Regions from separate parts of the Vibrio coralliirubri genome, predicted to be linked through region 2. Evidence: predicted binding sites of a transcription regulator. Region 2 holds the regulator's gene; each other region holds the start of a gene.
What was found. Region 2 encodes CRP, which controls carbon source genes, mostly activating them, when cyclic AMP is high. Its sites were predicted from a motif close to TGTGANNNNNNTCACA; they were not measured.

Region 1 (3,191 bases), on a different replicon from region 2:
TTTCCATGTGACGAGGAAGAAGACGGTTGATCAGAGATTCAGACCAAGTCTCTAGTGCTTCAGGAAGTAGTGTGTGGTTCGTGTATGCGAACGTATGAGCACTGATTTCCCATGCTTGGTCCCAAGATAGACCTTTCTCGTCAATCAAGATGCGCATTAGCTCAGGAATCGCAATCGTTGGGTGCGTATCGTTAAGCTGAATCGTTTCTTGCTTAGGCAGATCTTCTAGAGAGAAGCCTGCTGCTTCGTGACGACGTAGAATATCGCGAACAGACGCTGCTGAGTGGAAGTACTGTTGCATTAAACGCAGAGTCTTGCCTTTCTCGTGGTTGTCGTTCGGGTAAAGAACTTTAGTGATGTTACCTGCATCGATTAGCGAGTGTTGCGCTTCGAAGTAATCACCGTTGTTAAAGCTTGCTAGTGAGAATGGTGCAATTGCCTGACATTCCCAAAGACGCAGCGGGTAAACCGTGTTTGACTCGTAACCTACGATAGGTAGATCCCAAGGCATTGCTTTTACTTCCATGCCTGGAACCCAAGTACGAACTTCTTTACCGTCAACGAATTCAACGTCTACATGACCGTAAAAACCAATATGTTGTGCTAGTTCTGGACGAGCCACTTCCCATGGGTAACCTTCAACACCACGCCATGCGTCAGGTGCTTCTTGTTGACGACCGTCTTGGAAAGATTGTTTGAATAGACCGTACTCGTAGTGAAGACCGTAGCCTACTGTTGGGTATTCTTGAGCGGCACAAGAATCCATGAAACAAGCAGCTAGACGACCAAGACCACCATTGCCTAGTGATGGGTCGCGTTCTTCTTCTAGAAGGTCAGTTAGGTTTTGACCTAGCTCTTCCATTGCATGAGTAATCTGTTCGTAAAGACCCATGCTGATCAGGTTGTTACCTGTTAGACGGCCAATCAAAAACTCTAGTGATAGGTAGTTAACGCTCTTCGCGTTCTTAATTTTTTCATCATTTTCAGTTTCTAGCAGGTCAAAAGTCGTTAGCTCTGCAAGAGCACGACCCATTGCTAGATACCATGAACGGCTGTCTGCTGTTTCAACGGTTGTTGCGTAGGTTGCAGATAAATGTTTCTTAACACTCTCTTGGAATGACACTTTATCGAAAGTTTTTTGCTGAGTTGGTTTCATTTCAGAAATCTCGCTTTTAATAGTTCTAATTCATCTGTGACATATCGTGCATGGTCACCATAAACTAAACATCCTCCCGCTAACGCAACTGACTAGGAGTAGATGGGAGGGCGTAGGGGGCGTACCGACTTAGGGTTAGTGATCTGACTCTCATGTTCTGACTGCGAACAAAAACTTGGAGTGACTAAGATCACAAGCTCCCGTTCGATAACTTAACTTCAATTGATGTGACTTTTATTTAACCAGATTAAAGTCATTGTCAAATCTGATATTCAGATCACGAAAATAATTTCCAACTCTCATCTTTTGCATAGATTCCAGTGTAGGGACGAACGAAGTCACATTCGAAAACCAACCCGCAACGTGAGCAAAGTCTCAAATAAAGGGCGTAGACACCCAAAAACATGCAGAAGCGCAAGGTTTCTGAGGAGGATCGTAGTCGGTAACGTTTGGCTTCACGTAATATGAGTAAAGACTTAAGTAATTAGGCTAATGTCATTGGAGTGCACTCAACGATAGATTGGGATATTCCAGAACATAGCCACGGAATAGGTGTAAAACTTCGATATGTGGATCCCTTCGAAACTGACTCGTCCCGGCCGCTTACATAATGCAATCCTACGACCTAGGGTTCTCGATCTGCTTCACAATGCAGATTGCTATAAGCTTGTGTTGTTCCGCTCTCCAGCGGGCTACGGCAAAACCACCATGGCTGCACAATGGTTGGTAGATAAACCCAATGTGGGTTGGTACAGCATTGATGATAGCGACAACGATGCCTTCCGCTTTATCAACTACCTACTTCAATCACTTAATAAAGCGACCCAAAATGCCTGCCCGAATGCCCAAAAGCTGGCAGAAAAACGACAATTTTCATCGCTGCATTCTTTATTAAGTGAAGTGTTTGCCGAGATGTCGGAATTCCATCGCGAGTGTTTTCTGGTGTTGGATGACTATCACTTGGTCAACAATGACGACATCCACGAAGCCATGCGCTTCTTCCTCAAACACATGCCCGACAACCTAACGTTGGTTGTCACCAGTCGTGGTACGCCACCACTTGGTACAGCAAACCTGCGCGTTCGTGACTTAATGATCGAATTAGGTAATGACTCGTTGGCGTTTGATACCGAAGAAACCACACGCTTTTTCAACCAACGCGTAGCCGACGGCATTGATGACACCACGGCAGACAGTATTTGTAGTTATGTAGAAGGTTGGCCTTCTGCACTGCAACTTATCGCGCTGCAAGCACAACACCAAAAACGCACTCTTGCACAGTCCGCAGAGTCATTCTCTCACTTTAACCACGCCCATCTTTGGGACTACTTGGTTGAAGAAGTATTCGACCTGCTAGACAAAGAAACCCGACAGTTCTTGATGCAATGTTCTGTGCTTGATCACTTCAACGATGAACTTGTGTGTGCGCTTACACAGCGTGAAGATGCGTTAGGTATGATCGAATCACTCAACCGTTTTGGTTTGTTCATCTACCCGCTTGAGGGAGAAAAGAACTGGTATCGCTTCCATAACTTGTTTGGTGAATTCCTCGCACATGAGCGCCAAGCTCGAATTCCTCAGCAAGAAGCAGAGCTGCATCGAAGTGCTGCAAAAGCGTGGATCAAGCAAAACACACCACACCAAGCACTACGTCACGCACAGCGCGCTGAAGATCCAGAACTGATCATTCAAATCCTGACTGAACACGGCTGGCCTATGTTCAACCAAGGTGAGCTGTCGTCACTAGAGATGGCGATCAAGCAACTGACCACCGACCAACTTTACAGTGAACCTAAACTATCCATGTTGCGTGCTTGGCTTGCACAAAGTCAGCACCGTTATGATCAAGTGGGTACTTTGTTGGAAGAGGCTGAGACTCAATATCAAGCTCGAAACATTGAACTCGATACTCAGCAGCAAGGCCAATACAACGCCTTACGCGCACAAGTTGCCATCAACAGCAATGAGCCTGAGAAAGCGTTGGAATTGGCTGAGCTTTCGTTGAGTCAGTTGAACACCACAGTTTATCGTAGCC
Region 2 (3,191 bases):
GCCAAAGACGACCCTTTCATGACCGATGATGTGATCCCAAAGTTCGTTCTGCCCGATAACATCGACTATCGACTGTTTCAAAAAGGCGGCCATGTGGGGTTTATTACTGGCAACACACTCAAGCCAAGGTTTTGGTTAGAAGAAGCCTTGCCTGCCTACTATGAAAGTATCCAAGATTCGGCATAATGACCGAGCCTTAGTAAATAGAAGCAAAACATTACTAAGCACACGTATTTCTACATCAATAAACCTATTTATGAACATAAAAGAGAGAAGTATTTATGATCATCCCATGGCAAGACATTGCACCAGAGACACTGGAAAACCTCATCAAAGAGTTCGTGCTGCGTGAAGGCACAGACTACGGCGACGTAGAGGTTTCACTGCAAAACAAGATTGACCAAGTGAAACATCAATTAGCTTCAGGAGAAGTCAGCATTGTGTTTTCTGAGCTCCATGAAACCGTTGATATTCAGGTCACAAAACGCTTCTAAGCTGCGCTCATAAAGGAGCCGTGTTATAGTGGTAAACGATTGCTAACAAGTAAGTTACTCAAAAGACAAGGGTTGTCATGTCCGCTAAACATCCAATTATTGCGGTGACGGGTTCATCTGGAGCCGGCACCACCACCACCTCAGAAGCCTTCCGTAAAATGTTCAATATGATGGACGTGAAGGCTGCTTGGGTTGAAGGGGATAGTTTCCATCGTTTCACTCGCCCAGAGATGGATGTCGAGATCCGTAAAGCGCGCGAGCAAGGTAAGCACATCAGCTACTTTGGTCCACAAGCCAACGATTTTGGTGCGCTAGAAGAGTTCTTCCGTAAATATGGTAACGAAGGCACAGGTAAAGTACGAAGCTACCTGCACACCTTCGATGAAGCCGTGCCTTACAATCAAATGCCGGGCACCTTCACGCCATGGCAAGAGATCCCTGAAAATTCCGATGTGATGTTTTACGAAGGCCTGCACGGCGGTGTGGTTGATGGCGACATTAACGTTTCTCAACACGTCGATTTGCTGATCGGCATGGTACCTATCGTAAACCTAGAGTGGATTCAAAAATTCGTTCGTGACACCCGCGATCGTGGCCACTCACGCGAAGCCGTAATGGACTCCATTGTTCGTTCAATGGATGATTATCTTAACTACATTACCCCGCAATTTTCGCGCACTCACATCAACTTTCAGCGTGTTCCAACCGTAGATACATCGAACCCACTCAACGCCAAAGGGATTCCAAGTTTAGACGAAAGCTTCGTAGTTATACGTTTGCGTGGCATCAAAAACGTCGATTTCCCCTACCTTCTGGCTATGATTGATGGCTCGTTTATGTCTCGTCATAACACGCTAGTGGTGCCAGGCGGCAAGATGAGTTTTGCTATGGAGCTCATTGTGAGGCCAATCCTGCAACAACTCATCGAAACCGGAAAAATAGGTTAACAAAACGACATTCTGGTTGATTACTTTTCATACCGTGATCATGTGCACAATTTTGCGTAAAAAATCGTAGCTTGGTCACGATTAAAATCAAGAAATAGTACCTGAAAAAGGATACTATTCTTAAACGAAACACAAGATAGCTTGCAGCACTCAACGAGTGCTCTTATCCTACAAGTCAATCCAGGCTTAGCTAAAATACGGAAAGCGGCAAGCATACCCTGCAGAGGAAGTGAGATATTATGGTTCTAGGTAAACCTCAAACCGATCCAACATTAGAGTGGTTCCTTTCACACTGTCATATTCATAAGTACCCTTCAAAAAGTACTTTGATTCATGCTGGTGAAAAGGCAGAAACCTTGTACTACATCGTTAAAGGTTCTGTGGCAGTTCTTATCAAAGACGAAGAAGGTAAGGAAATGATTCTTTCTTACCTAAACCAAGGCGACTTCATCGGTGAGCTTGGCTTGTTCGAAGAAGACCAAGAGCGTACAGCTTGGGTTCGTGCTAAATCTCCTTGTGAAGTAGCTGAGATTTCTTTCAAGAAATTCCGTCAACTTATCCAAGTGAACCCAGATATCCTAATGCGCCTTTCAGCGCAAATGGCAAACCGTCTACAAGTAACTAGCCAAAAGGTTGGTGACTTAGCGTTCCTTGACGTAACAGGTCGTATCGCTCAAACGCTACTAAACCTAGCGAAACAGCCAGATGCAATGACTCACCCTGACGGCATGCAAATCAAGATCACTCGTCAAGAGATTGGCCAGATTGTTGGTTGTTCTCGTGAGACAGTAGGTCGTATCTTGAAGATGCTAGAAGAGCAGAACCTAATTTCTGCACACGGTAAAACTATCGTGGTATACGGCACTCGTTAATCTCGATTAACTGAGCCAAAAATTTGAAAGCCACCAAATGCGAATTTGGTGGCTTTTTTGTTTTCTGAAGATCTATAGAGCAGATGCGAGAAGAACTCACAAAATCCTATTTGTAAACTTCTTCGAAGCGAAGCGTACTCGAATCTCTAGGGTAAAGTCCGTTCTGGTATCTTTCTTTAACCGTTGGTGCTCTCAAAGATTTTATCAGCTGATGCTGCAACAAAACCAGTGTAAAGCTCACCGTTGGCCATCGCATAACGCTTAGCGAACTCATAGAAGCCGCCAGGAATCATCTCATTGCCTTCAACAAATGAAACTGGGACTTTGTCTGCCATTGTTGATGATTGCTCTAATAAGACCTCTGGAGAGCCTTTAACCTGACCGCCAGATGCATTGATCGTGAAGCCCGACTCGCTCAAGTAGTCATTCACGGCCTGCACTTCATCGAAGTTATTTAGCTGATTCACACTCACCGTAAAGTGGTTAGCACCATATCCATGAGCCGCGAGCCAAGACGCGTATTCGCTCTCTTTTGCGAGCACTTGGAAATCAGCGAAGCTCAAACCCCAAAGACGACCGCCAAACAAGAATTCATGACCTTGAAGCTTACTTGCGTCCACTTGCTCAACCAACTTAGCAACGATCTGTTGCAAGTCACTTGAACACTCTTCTACCTTCAACTCACTAATGAACACTTTTGGTTGTTTTGGATCTGGGTGCTCGTAATGTTTAGCCACTAACTTCTTGCTCTCAAACAAGTAGTCGCCACACGCCTTGTAGCCTAATTCAAGGAAAGGCTTCGCTAGTGTTTCAATACCCAAAGGAGCAACATTGAAAGTTCGCAGTGCAATGTGATCATTAATCAGCGCTTCGTCTTC
Region 3 (3,191 bases), 200 kb from region 2:
CTCACTGTTCTCGAACGAGAAGATCAGCGTGACCACAATGAAGAGCCGCATCGATTACAAACGTCAGCTATCGGTAATGGATTTCGATTTGGAAGTGACTAATATTGAAATTCTGAGTCGCGTGACCAGCCGAGTTGAGCAAATCAAAGATGTGATGAGCGTAAAACGCCTAGGCTAAAATTCTCGTCATACTTGAAGCTGATGGCGTTGTTGCCTGCGCGCACTCGCTCAATCACATAGGCAAGCTATGCTCAGGAGTCTCGCTTGCTTGTCGCCTAGCCACAGTTTCAATTATTTAGAGAATTAGACAGTATCAACAAAGGTGAGTGGTTTTGGCTGCTCACCTTTTTTAGTTTTAGAAGACGTTATAAATTTAAAAATCAAAGACAGTGAATAGGAAGAAAGCGATGAATCACCCGATTGAACAACTTGAACAGATCATGACTAAGCTGCGCGATCCAGAAGGTGGCTGTCCTTGGGATTTGAAACAAAATTTTGAAACAATTGTGCCGCATACTATCGAAGAAACCTACGAGGTGGTGGATGCGATTCACAACAAAGATTGGCCGAACCTACAAGAAGAGTTGGGCGACCTGTTGTTTCAGGTGATTTTTTACAGCCAGCTCGCGAAAGAGCAGGGGCTGTTTGAGTTCTCTGATGTGGTCGATGGCATCAATGAGAAGCTAACGCGCCGCCATCCGCATGTGTTTTCTGATACCGAGTTTGAGAGCGATGAAGAAATTAATGCCAACTGGGAAGCTGAAAAAGCCAAAGAAAAAGCTCAGGCAGGCAAAACTCAAGAAAGTATTCTAGACTCAATACCAAACTCTCTACCTGCGCTTTCACGTGCTACAAAGATTCAAAAACAGGTAGCGAAATATGGCTTTGATTGGGACTCTATTGGCCCTGTGGCGAATAAGGTTTTAGAGGAAGTTGATGAGGTGCTGGAAGAAGCACTTCAAGTGACGCCAAACGAAGATTTGGTTGAAGAAGAGTTGGGAGACTTGCTGTTTGCGACGGTCAATTTGGTGCGACATTTGGGTAAAAATCCAGAGTCTGCTCTCAATAAAGCCAATCTGAAGTTTTCACGTCGCTTTAAAGGGGTGGAACAAAAAGTTCGTCAGCAAGATAAAATTTTGACCGATTTTTCACTACAACAGCTTGATTCCATGTGGGATGAAGTCAAGGTGGCGGAGAAAAGATAACCAAAGCTTTTATCATGAATTGATTTGAAGCAAAAAATAAAAAATAGCAGTGTGATAGATTTCACGTTGTGGCGATAAGGGGCTTCTGGTATATTTTCATCCCGTCCAGAAGTAGTCCATTTCCCTCATTCAACCAATTTCAGGTTAAACATGACGACAAATTACATTTTTGTTACTGGCGGGGTTGTATCCTCTCTAGGTAAAGGTATTGCTGCAGCATCTCTTGCGGCTATTTTAGAAGCTCGTGGTCTTAAAGTGACTATGATGAAGCTTGACCCTTACATCAACGTTGATCCAGGCACTATGAGCCCGACTCAGCACGGTGAAGTGTTCGTTACGGAAGATGGCGCTGAAACAGACCTTGACCTTGGTCACTATGAGCGATTCATTCGCACCAAGATGACTAAGCGTAACAACTTCACTGCAGGTCGTGTTTACTCAGACGTACTCGCTAAAGAGCGTCGCGGTGATTACCTAGGTGCAACTATTCAGGTTATCCCACACATCACTAACTCTATCAAAGAGCGTGTAATTTCTGGCGCATCTGGCCACGATATCGCGATCGTTGAAGTTGGTGGTACGGTTGGTGATATCGAATCTCTACCATTCATGGAAGCGATTCGTCAGCTAGCAGTAGAACTAGGCCGTGAACGCGCAATGTTCATGCACCTTACTCTAGTGCCATACCTAGCAGCTGCAGGCGAAGTGAAAACTAAGCCAACGCAACACTCTGTAAAAGAGCTACTGTCTATCGGTATTCAGCCAGACATCCTAGTTTGTCGTTCAGACCGCAACATTCCTTCGAACGAGCGTAAGAAAATTGCTCTGTTCTGTAATGTGCAAGAAAATGCAGTTATTTCTATGCGCGATGTTGACTCTATCTACAAGATCCCTCAGCTTATTAAAGCTCAAGGCACTGATGAACTTGTATGTAAGCGTTTCGGCATCACAGCTCCAGAAGCAGACCTGTCTGAATGGGAACAAGTAATTTACGAAGAAGCTAACCCAACGGGTGAAGTGACGATTGGTATGGTTGGTAAGTACATTGAACTACCAGACGCATACAAATCAGTAAATGAAGCGCTAAAACACGCGGGCTTGAAAAATCGCCTAAGCGTTAATATTAAATACGTAGATTCACAAGACGTTGAGTCTCGTGGCGTAGAAGTTTTAGAAGGCCTAGATGCAATCCTAGTTCCTGGTGGTTTTGGTGACCGTGGTGTTGAAGGTAAGATTCTTGCTGCTCAATACGCTCGTGAAAACAAAGTACCGTACTTAGGTATCTGTCTAGGTATGCAAGTCGCACTTATCGAGTACGCTCGTAACGTTGCGAAAATGGAAGGGGCACACTCTTCTGAATTCTGTACTGAAACTAAGTACCCAGTTGTTGGTCTTATCACTGAGTGGACTGATGGCGAAGGTAAAGTTGAAGAGCGTACAGAAACATCTGACCTTGGCGGCACAATGCGTCTTGGTTCACAGCTTTGTCACCTAGCGAAAGGGACGAAAGCTTACGAATTATACGGTAGCGCGACGATCCATGAACGTCACCGTCACCGTTACGAAGTGAACAACAATCTTCGTCCACAAATCGAAAAAGCGGGCCTAAAAGTATCGGGTCTATCTGCGGACAAGAAACTGGTTGAAGTTATTGAAAACCCGAACCACCCATGGTTCGTTGCTGCTCAATTCCACCCAGAGTTCACTTCAACACCTCGCGATGGTCACCCATTGTTTGCAGGTTTCGTTAAAGCGGCTGGCGAGTTCCAGCGCGGCGAGTTAGAGAAGTAAAAAGGAATACAGGTAGCTGCGTAAGTTGTGCTGCTACCTTTAAATTTGACATTTATATATTCAACGAGAAGGAAACATTCAATGTCTAAGATCGTTAAAGTTCTAGGTCGTGAAATCATCGATTCACGTGGTAACCCAACTGTAGAAGCTGAAGTACACCTAGAAGGCGGTTTCGTAGGTATGGCTGCTGCTCCA
Region 4 (3,191 bases), on a different replicon from region 2:
GCGCCTCGCCTGTCGCTATCCACACCACACCGTTGTTACTTTGTGGTTGCAGACGCTGGTAGTGAGATGCGAACTCGTAATCTTTTGCATGGTTAACCCATCGTGCATCGATCATCGCTAATTTACGACGACAACGGCTCGCGATATGGTCAACATGATCATAGAAAGTCTTTGGGTTGATCTCTAATTTTCGGCAGATTTCACGTACGGAATAGCCCATGAACAGTAAGCCCATGAGGTTCTCTTGAAATTGGAGTTTTTTATTGGATCCAGACCATTTATCAACGAAGGTTGATTGGCAGTCTTTACATCGATAGCGCTGCCTGTCGCCACTGTAGCCGAAAGCATGATAAAGATGTTTGTGGGTATGAACCGATAAGCCGAAATTATCGCAGTCATCATTACGACAAGCAGGAAGCCCGTCGCTGTGAAGTTGTCTTAGGCGATGAAGTTCGCTTAACACTTCACGATTGTTAAGTAAGGGGGGGAAAGCTCCACATTCACGACAAACCATCGCTGGACGCTTAGGGTTCGCGTGTTGCAAAACATACCGTTTTGCATCGCTCAAGCCAAAGTTGTCACACGCCAATGTTTTACAAAAGTTGAGTTGCAAACCATCCGCATCTTTTGGCAGCTTGTCGTTAGACACGATCTCCCCCTCGGGATTATTTGAGCAGCCAAGCGAGCCTGGCTGCGGGGTAACGCTTTTCAATGTATCTTTTATCAAATCGTTAGATGTTGATTGCTGTCTCTAGAGCAACTTTCATCATGTCGTTGAAAGATTTTTGACGCTCTTCAGAACTTAGTTTTTCACCACGGATGATGTGGTCAGATACTGTTAGGATAGTTAGTGCTTTAGCACCAAGGTCTGCAGCAACGCCGTAGATACCAGCCGCTTCCATATCAACACCTAGGATGCCTAGCTTTTCCATTTTTTCGAAAAGGTCAGCTTCTGGAGTGTAGAAAAGGTCTGCAGAGAATACGTTACCAACTTTAACTGGAACTTCTTGAGCACGAGCTTGGTTTACCGCTTCTTCTAGAAGACCGAAATCAGCGATAGCAGCGAAGTCGTGGTTGTTGAAACGAATGCGGTTTACTTTTGAGTCAGTAGATGCACCCATGCCGATAACAACGTCCATTAGTTTAACGTCGTCACGTACTGCGCCACAGCTACCTACGCGAATTACGTTTTTCACGCCGAACTCAGCGATTAGCTCGTGTACGTAGATGCAGCATGATGGGATACCCATACCGTGGCCCATTACAGAAACTTTCTTACCTTTGTAAGTGCCTGTGTAGCCAAACATGTTGCGAACGTCACAAACTTGCTTCACGTCATCAAGGAATGTTTCTGCAATGTATTTTGCGCGAAGCGGATCGCCCGGCATAAGTACTGTTTCTGCGAAATCACCAGCTTGAGCATTAATATGAGGTGTAGCCATGGTCGTTCTCCAAAGTTTAAACGGTAATTATAGGAACAGGATTTAATCAATTACCGATTCTGTTGAATTGAATTCGTTTTGTTGAGGCAATATTAGCGAGTTAGAACGTGGCTCCATGAGACTTTAGTCACAAAATAGGTCCGTCATTATAGTTTTATTAATATTGATAACCAAATTTGTTGAAAGCGTAAAGGCAATCGATTTTGTATGGGTTAATTGCAAGCGAATGAGAGGAAAAGGCTTACATATAAACTTGTTGCCTATCAGTTTCGAGACAACAATACGTTGTAGAGACGTTTGATCAGAGATAATCTAAACTTTGATAAAAGACAAACCAAGGATTTGTATGTCGCATTGCGCTAACTCGACGCCTTTACCGTCAATGAAAACACGACTTCACAGGGCGGTGTCGCTTGTTGTAAGAACTACTTTGCTTGCCAGCGGGATAGCTTCATCGTGGGTGTCTGCTGCAACCTTTGAATTGCCACCAACAGAAAGCCGCATTGTCGGCAGAATCCAGCAGCACGAAGTGGCGGCGGGCGAAACCTTGGCCATCATTGCCAAGCAATACGATATTGGTTTTCTCTCTTTAATGGCAGCCAACAAAGGGGTGGATCCTTTTCTCCCTGCCGAAGGCTATGTGTTAAGCATTCCAAGCCGCTTGATTCTACCTGACACCCCAAGAAAGGGGATCGTCATCAATCTTGCTGAGTTAAGGTTGTATTACTTTGAGCCTGAGAAAAATCAGGTGCATGTTTTCCCGGTCGGTATCGGTCGAGTGGGGCGCGATACTCCCGAGATGATCACCAAGATAAGCCAAAAAAGACCGAATCCAACATGGACGCCACCAAATTCAATCCGCAACGAGTATCTTGAAAAAGGCATTGAATTACCGAGAGTGGTTCCCGCTGGGCCGGAAAATCCATTGGGTGAGTACGCTTTGAGGCTTGCTTATGGCGCTGGCGACTATTTGATCCATGGTACAAACAAAGACTTCGGGATAGGTTTACGAGTTAGCTCTGGTTGTATCCGAATGGAACCTAAAGACATTGAGTGGCTATTTGAGCAAGTGAACCGTGGTGAACAGGTTACTATTATCAATGAGCCGATTAAGGTGTCATTAGAGCCCGATAGAAGTGTGTTTGTTGAAGCGCACGAACCATTAACTCGAAGTGACGGCTCAAAGAAATCATTACAGATCCCTGTGGAACTAAAATGGTGGCTTGAAGACGCAGAACTGCCAAATTCAAAGGCGAAAGCGGTTATCTTTGCTCAAAACGGCGTGCCTGTAGAGATAGCACCACCTGTGATTGAGTTTTAATGCGACTGCCTCTTCAGTAACAAGAGGCGGTTTTATCTTTGCCTACTCTAATCAATACCTTCTACTCGAATTAGTATCGCCCAAAAAAAAGCACCACATCCTTTAAGAAGTGGTGCTGTCTATATACTGCTTTTTGCGACTTATTTAATCTACAGCTTAATCGCGATTAGATCTCAAACTACTTAGTGTAAGACTCAGCGATGTTATCGATACGGTCGTTAGCACGATCCGCTTCTTCTTTCGCTGCCATAGCGGCTGCTTCTGCTTCTTGAGCCTTCATTTCTGCGGCTGCTTTGTCACTCTTAAGTGCTTCAACTTCGCTTGTAAGCTGAGCCACTTGGTTAGTTAGTTGATCCATTTCTGACACTGCAGCTTCTTCTGGCTCTGAAGAACAACCGGCTAGAATGAAAACTGATGCTGCAGCTGCG

Region 1: a site for CRP is predicted at 1,519-1,534, ahead of malT (HTH-type transcriptional regulator MalT). Genes of this name have one in related genera too.
Region 3: a site for CRP is predicted at 1,256-1,271, ahead of OCV20_RS02515 (CTP synthase). Genes of this name have one in related genera too.
Region 4: a site for CRP is predicted at 1,559-1,574, ahead of deoD (purine-nucleoside phosphorylase). Genes of this name have one in related genera too.

What each region holds. Positions count from the first base shown of each region.
Region 1 is NZ_AP025471.1:1,927,636-1,930,826, reverse strand. It holds gene OCV20_RS25330 (glycogen/starch/alpha-glucan phosphorylase) at 1-1,156, opposite strand, end outside; gene malT (HTH-type transcriptional regulator MalT) at 1,724-3,191, shown strand, end outside.
Region 2 is NZ_AP025470.1:292,822-296,012, reverse strand. It holds gene OCV20_RS01325 (hydrolase) at 1-186, shown strand, start outside; gene OCV20_RS01320 (YheU family protein) at 282-494, shown strand; gene OCV20_RS01315 (phosphoribulokinase) at 572-1,441, shown strand; gene crp (cAMP-activated global transcriptional regulator CRP) at 1,681-2,313, shown strand; gene OCV20_RS01305 (DUF1338 domain-containing protein) at 2,490-3,191, opposite strand, start outside.
Region 3 is NZ_AP025470.1:492,741-495,931, forward strand. It holds gene relA (GTP diphosphokinase) at 1-178, shown strand, start outside; gene mazG (nucleoside triphosphate pyrophosphohydrolase) at 408-1,205, shown strand; gene OCV20_RS02515 (CTP synthase) at 1,356-2,996, shown strand; gene eno (phosphopyruvate hydratase) at 3,078-3,191, shown strand, end outside.
Region 4 is NZ_AP025471.1:1,947,832-1,951,022, forward strand. It holds gene OCV20_RS25390 (lactate dehydrogenase) at 1-649, opposite strand, end outside; gene deoD (purine-nucleoside phosphorylase) at 732-1,442, opposite strand; gene OCV20_RS25400 (L,D-transpeptidase family protein) at 1,789-2,763, shown strand; gene OCV20_RS25405 (Lpp/OprI family alanine-zipper lipoprotein) at 2,942-3,191, opposite strand, start outside.